2 regions of the Aurantibacter sp. genome follow, and region 2 is predicted to be linked to the other one. Evidence: riboswitches for the same ligand, from Rfam matches in the RefSeq annotation. Region 2 holds a riboswitch; the other holds the start of a gene.
What was found. A riboswitch is a leader RNA that binds a small molecule or an ion and turns the genes downstream of it on or off. The one in region 2 is predicted to bind cobalamin.
Positions count from the first base shown of each region.

Region 1 (9,053 bases), on a different contig from region 2:
TTTGTTTGCGCATTTCATCGAATAATTGCACAGATAATTTTGCTCCTGTACAACCTAATGGATGACCTAAAGCAATAGCCCCACCATTTACATTTATTATATCAGGATTTAAATTTAATTCTCTAATTACTGCTATAGATTGAGATGCAAACGCTTCGTTTAATTCAATTAAGCTTAAGTCATCTTGTTTTAATCCAGCTTGTTTTAATGCTTTTGGAATAGCTTTTACTGGTCCAATACCCATAATTCTAGGCTCAACTCCTGCAGCAGCATAATTTACAAGTCTTGCAATAGGTTCTAGGTTTAACTCCTTTACCATTTCTTCACTCATAACCATAACAAATGCTGCTCCATCACTCATTTGCGATGAGTTTCCTGCTGTTACACTTCCGCCAGCAGCAAATACAGCTCTTAATTTTGCTAATGCTTCAACAGAGCCACCTTTACGTGGACCTTCATCTTTAGTTACTGTATAAGATTTTGTAGCTTTTTTTCCGTTAGAATCAATATAGGTTTGTTCAACTTCTATAGGAACAATTTGATCTTGAAAACGATTTTCTGCTTGTGCTTTTAATGCTTTTTCATGTGAATTAAAAGCAAATATATCTTGATCTTCTCTAGATACATTAAATTGTTTTGCTACAGCTTCAGCTGTATTTCCCATTCCCCAATAATAATCTTCATGTCCAGATTTTACAACATCGTAATTTAATTCTGGTTTATAACCTGTCATTGGAACAGAGCTCATACTTTCTGCGCCACCAGCAATAATACAATCTGCCATTCCTGCTTGGATTTTTGCCGTAGCCATTCCAATGGTTTCAATTCCAGAAGAACAAAAACGATTAACAGTTACACCAGGAACATCTACTGTGTCTAATCCCATTAATGAGATTAATCTAGCCATATTTAACCCTTGAGATCCTTCTGGCATTGCATTACCAACAATAACATCGTCTATACGTTTTGGGTCTAAACTAGGAAGCTCTTTCATCATGTGTTTGATGGTTTCTGCTGCTAATTCATCTGTTCTTTTGAAGCGAAATACACCTTTTGGTGCTTTTCCAACTGCAGTTCTGTATGCTTTTACTATATATGCTTGTTTCATTTTTATTTCGATTTTTAGATTATTTGATTTTTAGATTTTTTGGATTCTAACAATTAAGAATCCATTAACCTAATTAATCTAATTTCTTAATGGTTTTCCTTTAGTTAACATATGTTGAATACGTTCTAAAGTTTTACGTTCTGTACATAAACTTAAAAATGCTTCGCGTTCTAGGTCTAATAAGTATTGTTCACTTACAAGTGTTGGTTCAGATAAATCTCCACCAGCCATAACGTAAGCTAATTTATTAGCAATTTTCATATCATGTTCTGAGATGTAATTACTGTCTTGCATAGAATCTGTTCCAACTAAAAACATACCTAATGCTTGTTTACCCAATACTTTTACATCTTTACGTTTTACAGGTTGTGTGTAACCCATATCCGCCATAAGTTTAGCATGTTGTTTAGCAACAGCTATTTGTCGGTCCTTATTAACAACTACAGTATCTTTTCCTTTTTGAAGTAAACCTAAATCAAAGGCTTCATAAGCAGAAGTAGATACTTTTGCCATTCCAATAGTTAAAAAGTATTCTTGTAATGTGTTTAATTGTACATCACCTTTTTGGAAAGTGTCAGAAGCTCTTAGTGCCATTTCTTTAGAACCACCGCCGCCAGGAATAACTCCAACGCCAAATTCTACAAGTCCCATATAAGTTTCTGCTGCTGCAACAATTTTATCTGCATGGAGTGATATTTCACAACCGCCACCTAGCGCCATTCCGTGAGGTGCTGAAATTGTTGGAATTGCTGAATAACGCATACGCATCATTGTATCTTGGAAATATTTAATAGCCGCATTTAATTCATCGTATTCTTGTTCTGCAGCCATCATAAAAATCATTCCAATATTTGCTCCAACAGAAAAATTTGGTCCTTGATTTCCTACTACTAATCCAGAAAAATCTTTTTCAGCAATGTCAATAGCTTTATTTAGTCCTGCTAAAACATCACCACCAATAGTATTCATTTTAGATTGAAACTCTAAATTTAGGATTCCATCTCCTAAATCTTGAACAGAAACTCCAGAATTACTAAATACTTCTGTTGTTTTTCTAATATTATCTAATATTATGAATGCGTCTTGTCCTGGTATTTTTTCTTGTAATTTTGATGGAATATTATAAAAGAAAGAAGCGCCATCTTTAATAGAGTAGAAGCTATCGCTTCCAGATTCTAACATATCATTTACCCAATCTGCAGGTTTTAAGCCTTCAGCTTGCATCATTTCTATTCCTTTTTGAACGCCAATTGCATCCCAAATTTGAAAAGGTCCATGTTCCCATCCAAAACCAGCTTTCATAGCATCATCTATTTTATAAAGCTCATCTGAAATTTCAGGAATTCTATTAGATACATATGCAAATAGAGCAGCAAAACTTTTTCTGTAAAATTCACCAGCTTTATCTTTTCCTTTTACTAAAACTTTAAATCGATCTACAACTTTATCTATAGATTTAGTTAATTCTAAGGTTGCGAATTTTGCTTTTTTAGAGGATCTATACTCTAAAGTATTAAGGTCTAAAGAAAGGATTTCTTTTTTGCCTTCTTTAGAAACAGTCTTTTTATAAAAACCTTGTTTAGTTTTGCTTCCTAACCATTTGTTTTCCATCATGGTATTGATGAAATCTGGTAATTTGAATAATTCTAAACGTTCATCGTCTTTACAATTAGCTCTAATTCCATTAGCAACATGAACTAAAGTGTCTAACCCTACTACATCTACAGTTCTAAAAGTGGCAGATTTTGGTCTTCCAATTACTGGTCCAGATAATTTATCCACTTCTTCAATAGTTAAATCTAAATCTTTTACAGCATGGAATAAACTCATAATTGAGAATATTCCAACTCTATTTCCAATAAACGCAGGCGTGTCTTTTGCAACAACAGAAGTTTTTCCTAAAAATTGCTCACCATAATTATTTAAGAAATCTAAAACCGACTGATCTGTTTTTGGTCCAGGAATAATTTCGAATAATTTTAAGTAACGTGCAGGATTAAAAAAGTGTGTTCCGCAGAAGTTTTTTTGGAAATCTTCACTTCTTCCTTCGCTCATAAATTTAATTGGAATTCCAGACGTGTTAGAAGTAATTAATGTTCCTGGAGTTCTATGTTTTTCTAAGTTTTCAAAAACTTGCTGTTTAATATCAAGTCTTTCAACTACAACTTCCATAATCCAATCTACATCTGCTACTTTAGTAATATCGTCTTCAATATTTCCTATAGTAATTCTATTAGCAAATGAAGTGTGGTAAATAGGTGAAGGTTTAGATTTTAATGAAGCTGTTAAAGCATCATTAACTAAACGATTTCTAACTACTTTATCTTCTAAGGTAAGTCCTTTTGCTTTTTCTTTAGCATTAAGCTCTCTTGGTACGATATCTAGTAATAAAACATCGACACCAATATTTGCGAAATGACAAGCAATACCACTTCCCATAATACCAGACCCAATAATGGCTACTTTTTTAATAATACGTTTACTCATGTTGTTTATGACTTATTATTAGTTGTTTATTTATCTTCTTTTTTGTAAATTTTTTTATTTGAAACACGTTCCGAAATTAGATCAGCCACTTCATAGAAGTGTTTTAGTTTTTCTTCTGAAACTTGACTTCGAATATCATTATTAAAAGTGAGTACTTTTTCTTTTGAATACTCTCGTTTTTCTTTACCAAAATCTGTTAAATGTATAATTACGCCTCGTCCGTCTAAAGGATTTGGTTTGCGTTCTATTAAACCACGTTGCTCCATGTTTTTTAATATTCTGGATAAACTTGTAGCCTCCATTCCCATTATAGGACCGAGAGAAGTAGAAGGAGTTCCTTCTTCTTTATCAATACTTAATAATGTAAAACCAGTAGCCATTGTGCTATCAAACTTAGCGGCTTCTTCGTTGTACATTTTATTGACTGCTAACCAAGTGGTTCTTAGCATATAATCTATAGTTCTATCTTTCATCTATAAAAATTATTTAACCAAAGGTAAAAAAAAATACTATGCGTGCATAGTATTTTTTGAATTATTTAAGATGTTAGTATAGTAATACCTAAATTATTTATAAATCATAGATTTTATTATATAAATCTTTATAGATTTCTTTAATAATCTTTCTTTTCATTTTCATTGTTGGGGTTAAATGTCCACCTTCTAAAGACCATACATCTGGAGTTAGCTCAAAACGTTTAATTTGTTCCCATTTACCAAATTTACAATTACAAGTATCTAATTCTTTTTGTATGCGAGATTTTATAATATCTGAATCACAAATCGCTTGGTTCGTTTTTTCAATATTCTGATTTTTTCTATCAATCCAGTCTTTTATAAAAATAAAATTTGGTTGTATGAATGCTGCTGGCATTTTTTGTCCTTCACCAATAACCATAACTTGTTCAATAAAACGAGATTGTTTTAAATCATTTTCAAGTAGCGTAGGTATAACGTATTTTCCACCAGATGTTTTAAACATTTCTTTTTTGCGACCAGTAATTTTAAGAAATCCTTCAGAATCAATTTCACCTTTATCTCCTGTATGAAAATAATCTCCAGACATTACCTCGTTAGTTTTTATTTCGTCTTTAAAATAACCTAACATTACGTTTCGTCCTTTAATAAGGAGTTCGCCATCATCAGCAATTTTAACTTCTACACCTTTTATTGGCTTTCCAACAGTTCCAATTTTAAAATGTTTGTTTTTATACATTCCAACTGATACAACAGGAGAAGTTTCTGTTAATCCATAACCTTCCATAATATTCATTCCTGCTGCAGAAAATACTCGAACTAATCTTGGTTGTAGTGGTGCAGAACCAGAAACCATTGTTGTTAATTGTCCTCCAAGTGCATCTTTCCACTTACTAAAAATTAATTTTCTAGCTATACTTAATTTAAATTCATACCACGAACCATTTTCCTTGTATGGTTTCCATTGTTCACCTAATTCAATTGCCCAGTGGAATAGTTTGTGTTTTATACCAGAAAGTTCATCTCCTTTTGCATAAATTTTGTCGTAGACTTTTTCTAACAGTCTTGGAACCACACTCATTAGGTTAGGTTTTATTTCTTTTGCATTATCTCCAATTTTATCTATGCTTTCAGCAAAATAGATTGTAGCACCTGCGTATTGATAGACATAAATTAAGACGCGTTCAAAAATATGACAAATAGGTAAAAAGCTTAGAACACGTGTTTCTCCATCTTCTAATGGTACTCTTGGAATACTATTTAAAACGTTACTTGTAATATTATCATGAGATAACATTACTCCTTTTGGTTTTCCTGTAGTTCCAGATGTATATATTATAGTAGCTAAATCTGTTGGTTTAACAGCATCTTTACGTTTTTGAACTTCATCTTGATTACTTTTGTCCTCTCCTAATTTAAATAATTCTGAGTAGTGTTTGCAACCATCAATATCATCAAAACAGTACACCTCTTTTAATTGTGTTTTGTCTTTTACTTTATTTACTTTGTCTAATACTTCTTTGTCTGAAACAAAACAATAAATTGCTTCACTATGATTTAGGACATATTCATAATCTTCAGCAGAAATTGTTGGGTATATAGGAATGTTTTGTGCTCCAGTTTGAAGAATACCAATATCCATAATATTCCATTCTGTTCTATTAGTAGAAGAAATTACGGCAATTTTATCATTCTTATTAATTCCTAAGCGTAATAATGCACGACTAACTGCATTAGCATTATCTAAATATTCTTTGGTGGACGTTTTAATCCATTCTCCTTTTTTTTTAGTGACTAATGCTGCCTCTAAATTATGTTTTTCAAGTTGATAGTATGGGAAATCGAATAAACGTGTTATTTCTGTCATTATAATTGTCGTGAGTATATATTATAGTACGGCAGCAATTTACAATAATATATAGCACAAAAAAACCGAATTTTTAAAAATGATGAAAAATGAATAATAAACATAGCGGATAACTTAGACTCTAAGTACTATCTTAGATGCTTGTATTTACACAAATATTTTATGGTTTTAAATTAAAAAAGTATTAGTTTTACCTAGAATTGAGGGAATCGTGTGAAATTCACGAACTGTCGCGCAACTGTAACCTTTTATAGGAAGTCAGATTACTCAATCCAAATTATATAAACCTTCTACTTTCGCGAAATAAAGTATATGGTATCTGTTTTTTAAATATATCTTTTTATTTAAAAATAAGGCATCGTTTTTAATTTCAAAAAAGCAGTTAAAACTTTAAAACGATGAAAAAAAATTATTTTTTTGCAACATTATTTCTAATATACTCTACATTAACAATTAGTCAGAACATATTTTCTAATGGGGATTTTGAAAATTATTACAATTGCCCTAACACTTTTGGCCAAAGCAATCTAATTATAGGATGCGTTAATTCACATGATACTCCAGATTATTATAATTGTACTATGTATCCTGGTTATGCTAATACAGGTACGGGAAGTGTTTATTTAGGAAGTGTAAAATATGCAAGTTCTGTAACTCATGAAGGTGTAAATTTCGAACTGGATACACCTTTAGAAATTAATAGAGAATATACCATTAAAATAGCGGTGAATTATGGTTCTAAATACCACGGTACTGGTTTTATTGCTAATCAATATCTGGGATGTTATACATTAAGATTCGATTTTTCTATGAGTTCCGCAAATACAGGTATTCCAAATAGTTATAGTTATGAATTGGATACCGAAAATGTTCAAACTAACGAAAATACAACTTACTATAATTATACGTTTACATTTACGCCTACAGAAGCTAGTGAATATTTATATATTGTAACTACGCCTACAACAAAAACGATGAGTAATGATCCTGAATGTTTAGGTACTGTTTTTTATAATTTAATTGATAATCTTAGTATTGTACCGACCGACTTATTAAGTACAGAAACTTATAATTTAGATACATTTAGTATGTATCCAAATCCTGTTAAAGATAAATTTCAGATAAAATTACATAACGATACAATTAATTCAGTTTTAATATATAATGTGGTAGGGAAAGAAGTGAAATTTGGAATTACTAAAACTAATAATGGTAAAACAGCAGAAATTGATTTTAGTAATTTAGCTAATGGATTATATTTTGTAAAAATAAATAATACCGTAAAGAAGTTTCTGAAAATTACAACCTAACTATGTCTAACCTTAAAGTTTAAGTTGTAAGGTTAATCCACTAAAATACAATTGTCTATCTGTCTCGATAATACGAGTAACGATATTGGTTGCTAGAGGTAAATTAGCCGCGATAGTTTTTGTGATATCAGAGTAATATGGATGATTTATATTAGCTATAGTGTTATACCCAGAAGTTATAGATCCATCTCCTGTGGCATCACTAGTTTTACTAGCAGTACCTCTGTTAATTTTTATAATTATTATCCTGCATCTGTTTACTTTAATATTCTTTATCAAGAATATTAAAGGGTTTTAAAAAAGGATAAAAAATATCATTAAAAAATAACTATGGTAAAAAAGAAACAAAACCTAATTAATTGTTTTAAATACATTTAATGAAGTCAAAACTATTGTTTTAGTCAACTCTAAAATTTATACCATTTAGACTAACATACGTATTTCCTGATTGTCTAATAATTACTTGCCCACTAGAATTAATATCTATTCTAATAGATTCGTTCAATCGTTGACCTGTAGCAGTAATTCTTCCTGTTGGTTGGTATCCTGCTGGTAATGTGAATATTACTTCATCTTGAATTATGATGCTACTTTTTATTGCCATTCCGTCTATATATACACGTCCGTTATGTTTGTAATAAGTTACACCTTCATATCCAGATCCAAAGTCACTCCAATTGGTAGCATACGAAACTCCATTTTCAGTTTCAATTGTCTCTGATGAATAATTAGCATCTGCATATTCTTTAGTTATTAAAGCTTTGTCATCTGTAATTTCTGCTACATCAAAACTTGGTGCTGTAATAGTACCGTTTTTTAATACTGTTAATGCATTCGCTCTATTTGAATCGTCTACACCATTTCCTATTTCAAATACCGATTCCGTAGCGATCCAACTATCAGGAGTTCCTCCTCCAATATTATATTGACCTATAGATAAAGAGGATTGTGAATTAGCATTTGTTCTTTCTCCCATTGCAGTTGAAAGATATCCTGTAGCAGTAGTTAAAAAACCAAATGCTACAGAAGTTCCTCCAGATGCAGTAGTTCCAATACCAAATGCTGCAGAATGGATTCCTGAAGCATTAGTGTTAGAACCAAATGCTGCAGAAGTATCTCCTGAAGCATTAGTTCTTTCTCCTACTGCAAATGAACCAAATCCTGTTGCTCCGAAACTACCAGACATTGGTATGTTATAAGAAAGATCAACAGCATATCTTCCTATGTTTCCGAAGCCAAGGATGTTTCTTGATAAACGCCAACCTGTACCATTACCTTGGTCTATAGCTTCTAAACCCGTTGGAGTAGTGTTGTTTGTTTCAAAATATTCTTTTGTAATTAAAGCTTTATCATCAGTAATTTCAGCTAAATCAAAACTTGGTGCCGTAATTATTCCGTTTTTTAGAACTGTCAAGGCATTAGCTTTATTAGCAGCATCAGTACCATTTCCAATTTCAAATAATGATTCTGTTCCTATCCAAGAGTTTGCACTTCCTCCACCAATATTATAATGGCCTATAGCGGTAGATCCCCAAGAATTTGCATTTGTATTTTGCCCCATTGCTGTAGCATAATTTCCTGAAGCATTTGTATTGCGACCCATTACTGTTGAATATGGCCCTGAAGCAATTGTATTATGTCCCATTGCTGTTGAATATGACCCTGAAGCAATTGTATTCTGCCCCATTGCTGTGGAATAATATCCAGTAGCATCTGTACTAAACCCCATTGCTGTAGCAAAAATTCCTGAAGCCTCTGTACTATGTCCCATTGCTGTTGAATAATTTCCTGAGGCTTCTATAAAT
Region 1 is NZ_JBELDZ010000003.1:17,452-26,504, reverse strand. Features, by position in the region: gene ACFDSN_RS00915 (acetyl-CoA C-acyltransferase) at 1-1,108, opposite strand, end outside; gene ACFDSN_RS00910 (3-hydroxyacyl-CoA dehydrogenase NAD-binding domain-containing protein) at 1,187-3,595, opposite strand; gene ACFDSN_RS00905 (MarR family winged helix-turn-helix transcriptional regulator) at 3,622-4,068, opposite strand; gene ACFDSN_RS00900 (AMP-dependent synthetase/ligase) at 4,166-5,938, opposite strand; adenosylcobalamin (AdoCbl) riboswitch at 6,117-6,259, shown strand; gene ACFDSN_RS00895 (T9SS type A sorting domain-containing protein) at 6,337-7,248, shown strand; gene ACFDSN_RS00890 (hypothetical protein) at 7,261-7,527, opposite strand; gene ACFDSN_RS00885 (hypothetical protein) at 7,646-9,053, opposite strand, start outside.
Region 1: another riboswitch for cobalamin. It lies ahead of ACFDSN_RS00895 (T9SS type A sorting domain-containing protein); the one in region 2 lies ahead of ACFDSN_RS08370 (TonB-dependent receptor plug domain-containing protein).

Region 2 (8,349 bases):
TTAGTGCTTAAAACACGCAACTAATGTTATACAAAACCGTTGGCAGTAATTTACCCAAAATGAACTTTTACAGATATCAAGCTATAAATAAACTGACACTTCAAAATTTGAGTAATCAAAAAAATTGGGTGGCTGACCCTTTTGAATTTAATGACCCATTTGAATTCAGTCTTATAGACAAATATTATCATAACAATAAAGGAAAAATAGAACATTTTGAAAAAGAACACCTTGAAAGAATAAAAAGTATAGAAGACGAAATAAGCGAGTTTGGAGTTGTTTGCTATAGTTCCGATTATATAAATAATCTTCTTTGGGCTCATTATGCCGATAATCATAAAGGAATGTGCCTCGTTTTTGATGTTCCCGAAGAAAAGGTACCAAGCTTATACAAGGTGTCATATAGTAAAAAATTCCCTCTTGTTGGAATAACTAAAGAATCTGAAAATTATAAAGAAATTATTCCTGTAGTTACAACCAAATCTATTGACTGGTCTTATGAAGAAGAATATAGAGAAGTCTTTATTATGAAAAATATGCTGAATGACTATCCTGGAGAACTAACCGAAATAATCTTCGGTTGCAGAACACCATTTGATGACATTCAAATTGTTAGAGACATAGCAATTAGTAAAAATAAAGATATCAAAATATCAAAAATGCATATAGCGCAAAACCAATATCAATTAATGAAAGGAACTACTGGAAATAATATGGAAATTCCTAAATTTTGGAAACTTAAGAATCTTAAAATGTAATTTGAATTTAACAAAAAACTACTGCCAACAACCGTATATAACAAATAAAAAAGTGTTTTGTGTTTAACCAAAAGCTCGTTATCTTTTTAAAAAATCGGATTGTTTAAACCTGATTTTTAGCATCTATTCTCAGCCTTACTATTCTTAGACACAACAATGTTGTAATAAAAAAGCTACTTCTTTAGAAGTAGCTTTTATTTAACATTATAAGTAAGTTAATATCTTTTTAATTAAAGTAAATTTCTCCAGGGATAACTCCTATTTCTACTATGTTTAATAAAATTCCAGACGAAGCATTATAAACTTCTAAAAATCCATTTGTTGTAAAGTTTCCTGCATCTACTCCTAATATTAAACCATTTTTTACGGTCATATCGTTAAAACTTAAATCTAATATAGTAGCATCTGTTGGTAAAACTTGATCTGTTAAACTCATAGTGTAAACTGCTCCATCTAAATAGTAATATGCTTTAGTTCCTTCAATATTAAATTGGCTTGGATGAAAACCATCTGCAAATTCCAATGTTGATTCTATTAAATTAGTACCAGTGTTTATTTTAGTAATTGCACCTTTAGTTTCAATTGCATTTGGCAACCAATATCTATTATCACCTTCACTTAAAACATATAAATTACCTGTAGAATCAAATGCTAACTCATCTGGGTTATCATTTACAGTTATTTCTGTTACAGAAGAAGTATTTAACGCATCAATAATTGATATTTTATTATTAGAATTAAACCCACCTTTATGAGAGATATATAGCTTATTATTTTGAGAAACAATGTGCTCTGGTCCTTCTGTTACTGGAATTGTATTTAAAACAGTGTAAGTTGATAAATCAATTTCTGCAATATAATCATCTGTTGCTAGAGATCCATCTCCCCAATTTGTTACATAACCTTTTCCATTTGCGAAAGTCATATATCTTGGATTAGTTAAACCCGTTGAAATAGTTGCTTCACTAATAAATGTGTAACGGTTAACCACTTCAATTTTATTAGATACATTTACTACTATAAACGCATAATCGCCATAAAAGGCCATACTCTGTGCTGTATCTCCTAATAATGTTCCGTTTACGTTTTCGAAAACTTTATTTTCAACATTTTGTAAATCGCCAGAAACATAAGAAACAGATGCATTTCCTCCAAAAAAGTTTCCTTCATGAGAAATTAATAATCCGTTTTCATAATCACCTCTTGGAATTGTAACTTCTGTATTATTATCTTCTGTACATGATGTAAATACTACAAGGTTTACTAAAGCAATAAATGCAATTTTTTTAAGTGTCATTTGTTTAAAAATTAAGTGTTAATTGTAAATTATAGTTTCTATTTGGCATTGGACGCAATGCTACGTTTTCGTAATAAGTATTTAAAAGATTATTCACTTTAAAACTTAAGCTATAATCTATCTTTTTTAAGTGTTTAAATTTATAACCAATTCCTGCATTAGACACTTTATAAGCTTTTAAAATGTCGCCTATAATATTTACTTGTCCGTTATATAAATACTGATAAAAAAGTGTAATCTTTTTAAATCCATAAGCCATATTTATGTTTCCTTTATGCTTTGGCACATAAATTAACTGTGTTTTATCTTTTAAGTTTCTAGTGCTTGTAAAACTGTATTTTATATCTGTTTTAATACTATGATTTCCAAAACGTTTAGAAAAAGAAGTTTCAAACTCTGCTCCTATACTTTCTACTTCGTTTATATTTTTAGGCGACCAAAATCCATTTTCTGGTGTCCATTGTATCATATCATTTATTCTAATATAATATGCGTTTAATAAAAACTGAATTGATTTAAATTTCAACTCTTGACCAAAATCAGCTTGATAAGACGTTTCCGGTACTAAATCTAAATTACCACCTGGTTGCCAATATAAATCGTTAAAGGTTGGAACTCTATAGTTTTTTGAGGCATTTAAAGTTATACTATAATCTTTAGTTAACTTACAATTAACATCTGCAGAAAAAACTAAAGGACTTTTAAACCCAGTTGTTACATCTTGTCTTGCACTTAAATTATAGGTTAATTTATTTATTTTCTGTTGAAACATTAGCGTTGTCGAAAACGCATTACGTTTAGGGTTTCCAAAACTACTACCTTCACCTTTAAATGTATTATATTCTATAATAGAATTTAATTTTATATGTTTAGGTAATTTGTATTCAAACTCGTGTTTTGCAATAAATTGCTGTACGTTTCCAAAAGAGAAATTGTCATTTTCTTTATTCTCAAAATATTTAAACTCTTCTTTTAAAGCTGCAAATTTTAAAGCGGAAGTATATTTATTTCCAATATGTTGCCATTCTAATAAATGTCTAAAATGTACATCGTTATACTTACTTTTGGATGGTGCTACTAAAGTTGCAGATAATTCGCGCTCGCCAACAAATGTATTAGTATAATACTTAATAATATCAGTATCGCTTAATGCATAACCAAGGTTTGCAAAAAATGTGGTGTTATTAAAAGCACCATTAGTGTTAACTTTATCTTTCCCAATAAACTCATAATCATTATCAGAGCTTAACCTATTAAAACCAACATTTAAAGCTAAACGTTTTGTACTTGCAGTAACTTTATAGGTTAATTGTTTTGTGTTAAAACTACCATAGTTTAATTGCACAGTATTTTTTAAAGGAGACGAAAAATCTAAATTATTATTTAAATGAATAGATCCGCCAATAGCTCCAGAACCGTGCTGTACACTTCCGCCACCACTTTTTATAGTAATTTGATCAAATCCTGCTAAAGACAACGCGCCAAAATCTGTTTGCCCATTTAATTGCGAATTAATATTTATTCCATTCCACAATACTGCTGTTTGTGAAGCACTTGTTCCTCTAAATGATGGCGAAGAAACCATTCCAAAACCATTTTCTTTAAAATAGATATTAGAATTAAAAGCAAATAAATTAGTGGTATTTGTTGGTTGTTGGTTTAATATAGAGTCGGTTAAAGTTGTTAATTTATGACTAACCCTAAGACTTTTAAGTTTTACATCGCTTAAAACAACTTCGTCTAATAACTGAATAGAATCTAACTGTGCCAACGTTATACACGGGCAACATAATAACACAAAAATGTAAATTCTTTTTTTCATAAATCAGTAAGACTTTTTACCCGAAAGTCGGTTTTGATGATGAAAAAGGCAGGTCTCCTGACTTGCGTCTTATTATAAGTCTTCCCAGAAAAAAATTTCCAGTGACATGAAGTGTTATAATAAGCGTTCTAAAAAAGAACTAAGCTTACAGTTGCGGGAACAGTATTGGATTTTAACCAAATTCCCTTTTAATTTTTGTCCATGGCGAACAAAAAACCAAATTCGAGGCAAATGTAAGAATTAAAATGAAGTAAAAAATGTAATTGAGATTTAATTCTGAAACATTGGAAAAACAATGATGTAAAAAGCAGAATTGAAAATTACTAAGAAAAGAGAAAAACACAGCAATAACCTTACTTACGAATACTATACTGCAATTGAAACAAATAAAAATCAAAAACTAATCTAATTAATTGTTTGGAAACTTGTTTGGTATAAGCGTACTTTTGATGCAAATTTCAACTAAAAAATGAAGTATTTCTATCTTTTAATTATTAGTGTTTTATTTGTTTCATGTAAAAATAACATAGAAACTTCTGGTGTTTTACCTCAAACAAAAACACAGCGTAAAACATTAAAGTATGCTGAAGGTTTTTCGATTACAAACTATGGAGACTATAAAATTCTTCAGATTAAAAACCCTTGGAAGAATGCAGACAAAACGTACTCTTATGTTTTAATAAATAAAGAAAATACTGCAAAAAACACATTTAACACAGCCAATTTTGATGGTATAATTAACACACCAATTAATAAAGTAATTACAACAAGTACGACTCATATTCCTGCGTTAGAATTGTTAGAAACAGAAAACTCCATAATAGGATTTCCTGGAACTAAATATGTATCCTCTAAAAAAACAAGAGCATTAATAGATAGCGGTAAAATTATAGAAATTGGTAAAAACGAAAGTTTAAACACAGAACGTATTTTAGAATTACAACCAGATGCTATTGTTGCTTTTGGAGTAGATGGCGCAAGTAAATCGCTTAACACTATAAAAAACGCCAATATTCCTATTATTTATAATGGAGATTGGGTAGAAAAAAGTCCTTTAGCAAAAGCTGAATGGATTAAATTTTTTGGGGCTTTATATAATAAAGAACGTATGGCAGATTCTATATTTAACACTATAGAAACTAATTATTTAAAAGTCAAGAAATTAGCACAAACAGTAAAAAACAAACCAACTGTTTTAAGTGGCGCTATGTATAAAGATGTTTGGTATTTGCCAAGTGGAGCAAGTACTGAAGCACAAATTTTAAAAGATGCCAATGTTAATTATTTATGGTCTGAAACAACTGAAAAAGGAAGTTTAGCTTTAAATTTTGAATCTGTGTTTGTGAGAGGAAAAGAAGCTGACATATGGATAAGCCCTAGCTATTACACAAGCCTTAAATCTTTAGAAGAAGGAAATTTCCATTATACTAAATTTGATGCTTTTAAAAACAAAAAAATATTCTCATTTTCTAACACAACTGGTGAAACTGGCGGCGTTACATATTATGAACTTGGGATAGCAAGGCCAGATTTGGTATTAAAAGATATCATTAAAATTTGTCATCCAGAATTATTAAAAGATTATAATACCACTTTTTTTAAATCATTAAATTAATTTGAACCTTAACAAAACATACAAATTAACCTTTCTAATACTTATTATAGTATTGGTGTTTTGTTTTGTTTTAAATTTAAGTTTAGGATCTGTAAGCATTCCTTTCTCAGAATTAATTAACTCTCTTTACGGACATTCAGATAATGAAAATTGGACGTATATTATTCAGAATTACCGTTTACCTAAAGCTATAACTGCCATTTTAGTAGGTTCAGGATTAGGGAGTTCTGGTTTATTAATGCAAACACTTTTTAAAAACCCATTAGCTGGTCCTTATGTTTTAGGAATAACTTCTGGAGCTAGTTTAGGAGTCGCTATTTTAATTTTAGGAAGTAGTTTGTTTGGCGGATTTTTAGCTACTGTTTTAGCTTCTAATTGGAGTTTAGTTATTGCATCTTCTTTAGGTAGTTTTTTAGTATTATTAACTGTTTTATTAGTTGCTAATAAAGTAAAAGACACAATGACGTTACTTATTATTGGACTTATGTTTGGTAGCCTAACATCTGCAATTGTTAGTGTATTATCCTATTTTAGTCCTGCAGATCAATTACAACAATACATTTTTTGGGGCTTTGGAAGTTTAGGTGATTTAAGTTGGGAGAAAATTAAAATATTTTTAGTTATCTTTTTAATTGGTTTAATTCTAAGTATTACTGCTTTAAAATCTTTAAACAGCTTACTTTTAGGAGATCAATATGCAAAAAGTTTAGGTTTAAACATAGAAAGAAACAGATACATAATAATTATAGCTGCAAGTTTATTAGCTGGAAGTATTACAGCATTTGCTGGACCAATTGCATTTATTGGATTAGCAGTACCACATTTAACGAGACAATTATTTAAAACATCAAGTCACAGTATTTTATTACCAGCAGTTATCTTATTTGGTGCTATCTTAATGTTGGTATGCGATAGCATTGCACAATTACCTTCAAGCGATTATACCTTACCTATTAACGCAATTACATCTTTAATTGGTGCGCCAGTTGTAATTTGGTTACTAGTAAGAAAAAAACAAATGAGTTTTTAAACTTAATTATAAAAATAACAGATATTAATTGAATAATAACAAGCAACATAGCATTTTAAAAGCCGAAAATCTTTCTGTTGGATATCAATCTAAAAAGAAAAAAACTGTTATTGCTTTAAATATAAATTTTGAATTATTCCCTGGTGAGTTAATTGGTTTAGTTGGTGCTAATGGAATTGGAAAATCAACCTTATTACGAACAATAACACAATTACAAGAACCGTTAGAAGGATTTATTCTTATAGATAAATCACCTTTAAAATCATATAGTAATCAATTATTAGCTACAAAATTAAGCTTAGTTTTAACCGACAAATCACTTTCTAAAAATCTTACAGTTTTTGAATTAGTATCGCTTGGAAGACAACCATATACCAATTGGATAGGTAAGCTTACAGAAAAAGATATTTCTATAGTTAATAAAGCATTAGATCAAACTCAAACATTAGATTTAGCACAAAAAAAATGTTTCGAACTCAGTGATGGACAATTACAAAAAGTACTAATTGCAAGAGCTTTAGCACAAGATACGCCACTAATAATTTTAGACGAGCCAACTACACATTTAGATATGTATCATAAAGCGTACATTTTAAAATTATTACAGAAAATTGCAAAAACAGCCAATAAGACCATTTTATTTTCTTCACACGAAATAAATTTAGCTATTCAGCTTTGTGATAAAATGTTGGTTATGACAACCGAAAACACATTCTATAACCAACCTTGTAAACTAATAGAACAAGGTGTTTTTCAAACACTTTTCCCAAAAGACATTGTAGAATTTGATACTGTATCTGGAAGTTTCGTTGTTAAAAAGTAACCAATCGTATTATAAAAACTTTATTATTGTTAACTTTATAAAAACATATATTTATTATGAGACTATTTAAATCAAGCATAATTATATTAATCATACTATTTACCTTTTCAAATTGTCAGGTTCAAAATTGGAAAAAAATAAAAGGTAACGGTAACATAGCTACTATAACTAGAACTGTTTCAGATTTTAATAATATATCACTTTCTGGACCTATGGACTTTGAACTAGTAAAAGGGCGAGAAGGAAAAATAACTATTGTAGGCGAAGATAATTTGTTAGACTATATTATTACAGAATCTAAAGATGGTAATTTAATTATTGAACAAAAAGACAATTATAGTTTAAGTCCTAGTAATTATAAAACTATAAAAATCACAATTCCATTTGAGTCTATAAATAATGTAACACTATTTGGTTCTGGAGATGTAATTTCTCAAAATATAATAGAGGCAGATAGTTTTACTACAAAAATTTCTGGTTCGGGTGATATCTCTTTAAATTTAGTAGCAAAAACTACAAACGCAACTATTTCTGGTTCTGGAGATATTACTATAAAAGGAAAAACAGATCATCTTAATGTTTCTATTTCAGGTTCTGGAGATTTTAATGGTAAAGAATTAGAAGCAAATAACACAAACGCAAAAATTACTGGATCTGGTGAAATTGAAGTTGTGGCAAATGAGTCTTTAATGGCCAGAATTACAGGTTCTGGAGACATTAATTACTCAGGTAATCCTTCACAAATTGATAAAAAAGTAACTGGTTCTGGCGATATCAGTAATTAATAAAACTTTAAACTAGGATGAAAAAAAGGGTTTTGATTCATTTCAAAACCCTTTTTATTCTCAATACTGAAAATCAAAACTCGTATCTTTGAATAAATTTTATAATTCAAAATGTCCGACAACATCATTCTAATCATAGCTATTCTTATTTCGTGCCTAATTGGTGCTTATTTAGGTAAACTTTTTTCAAGTTTAAAAACTAAAGGAGAACAAAGCACA
Region 2 is NZ_JBELDZ010000051.1:939-9,287, forward strand. Features, by position in the region: gene ACFDSN_RS08360 (DUF2971 domain-containing protein) at 108-758, shown strand; gene ACFDSN_RS08365 (YncE family protein) at 985-2,055, opposite strand; gene ACFDSN_RS08370 (TonB-dependent receptor plug domain-containing protein) at 2,060-3,877, opposite strand; cobalamin riboswitch at 3,907-4,113, opposite strand; gene ACFDSN_RS08375 (ABC transporter substrate-binding protein) at 4,347-5,492, shown strand; gene ACFDSN_RS08380 (FecCD family ABC transporter permease) at 5,494-6,522, shown strand; gene ACFDSN_RS08385 (ABC transporter ATP-binding protein) at 6,551-7,345, shown strand; gene ACFDSN_RS08390 (head GIN domain-containing protein) at 7,402-8,130, shown strand; partial or broken gene ACFDSN_RS08395 (DNA recombination protein RmuC) at 8,242-8,349, shown strand, end outside.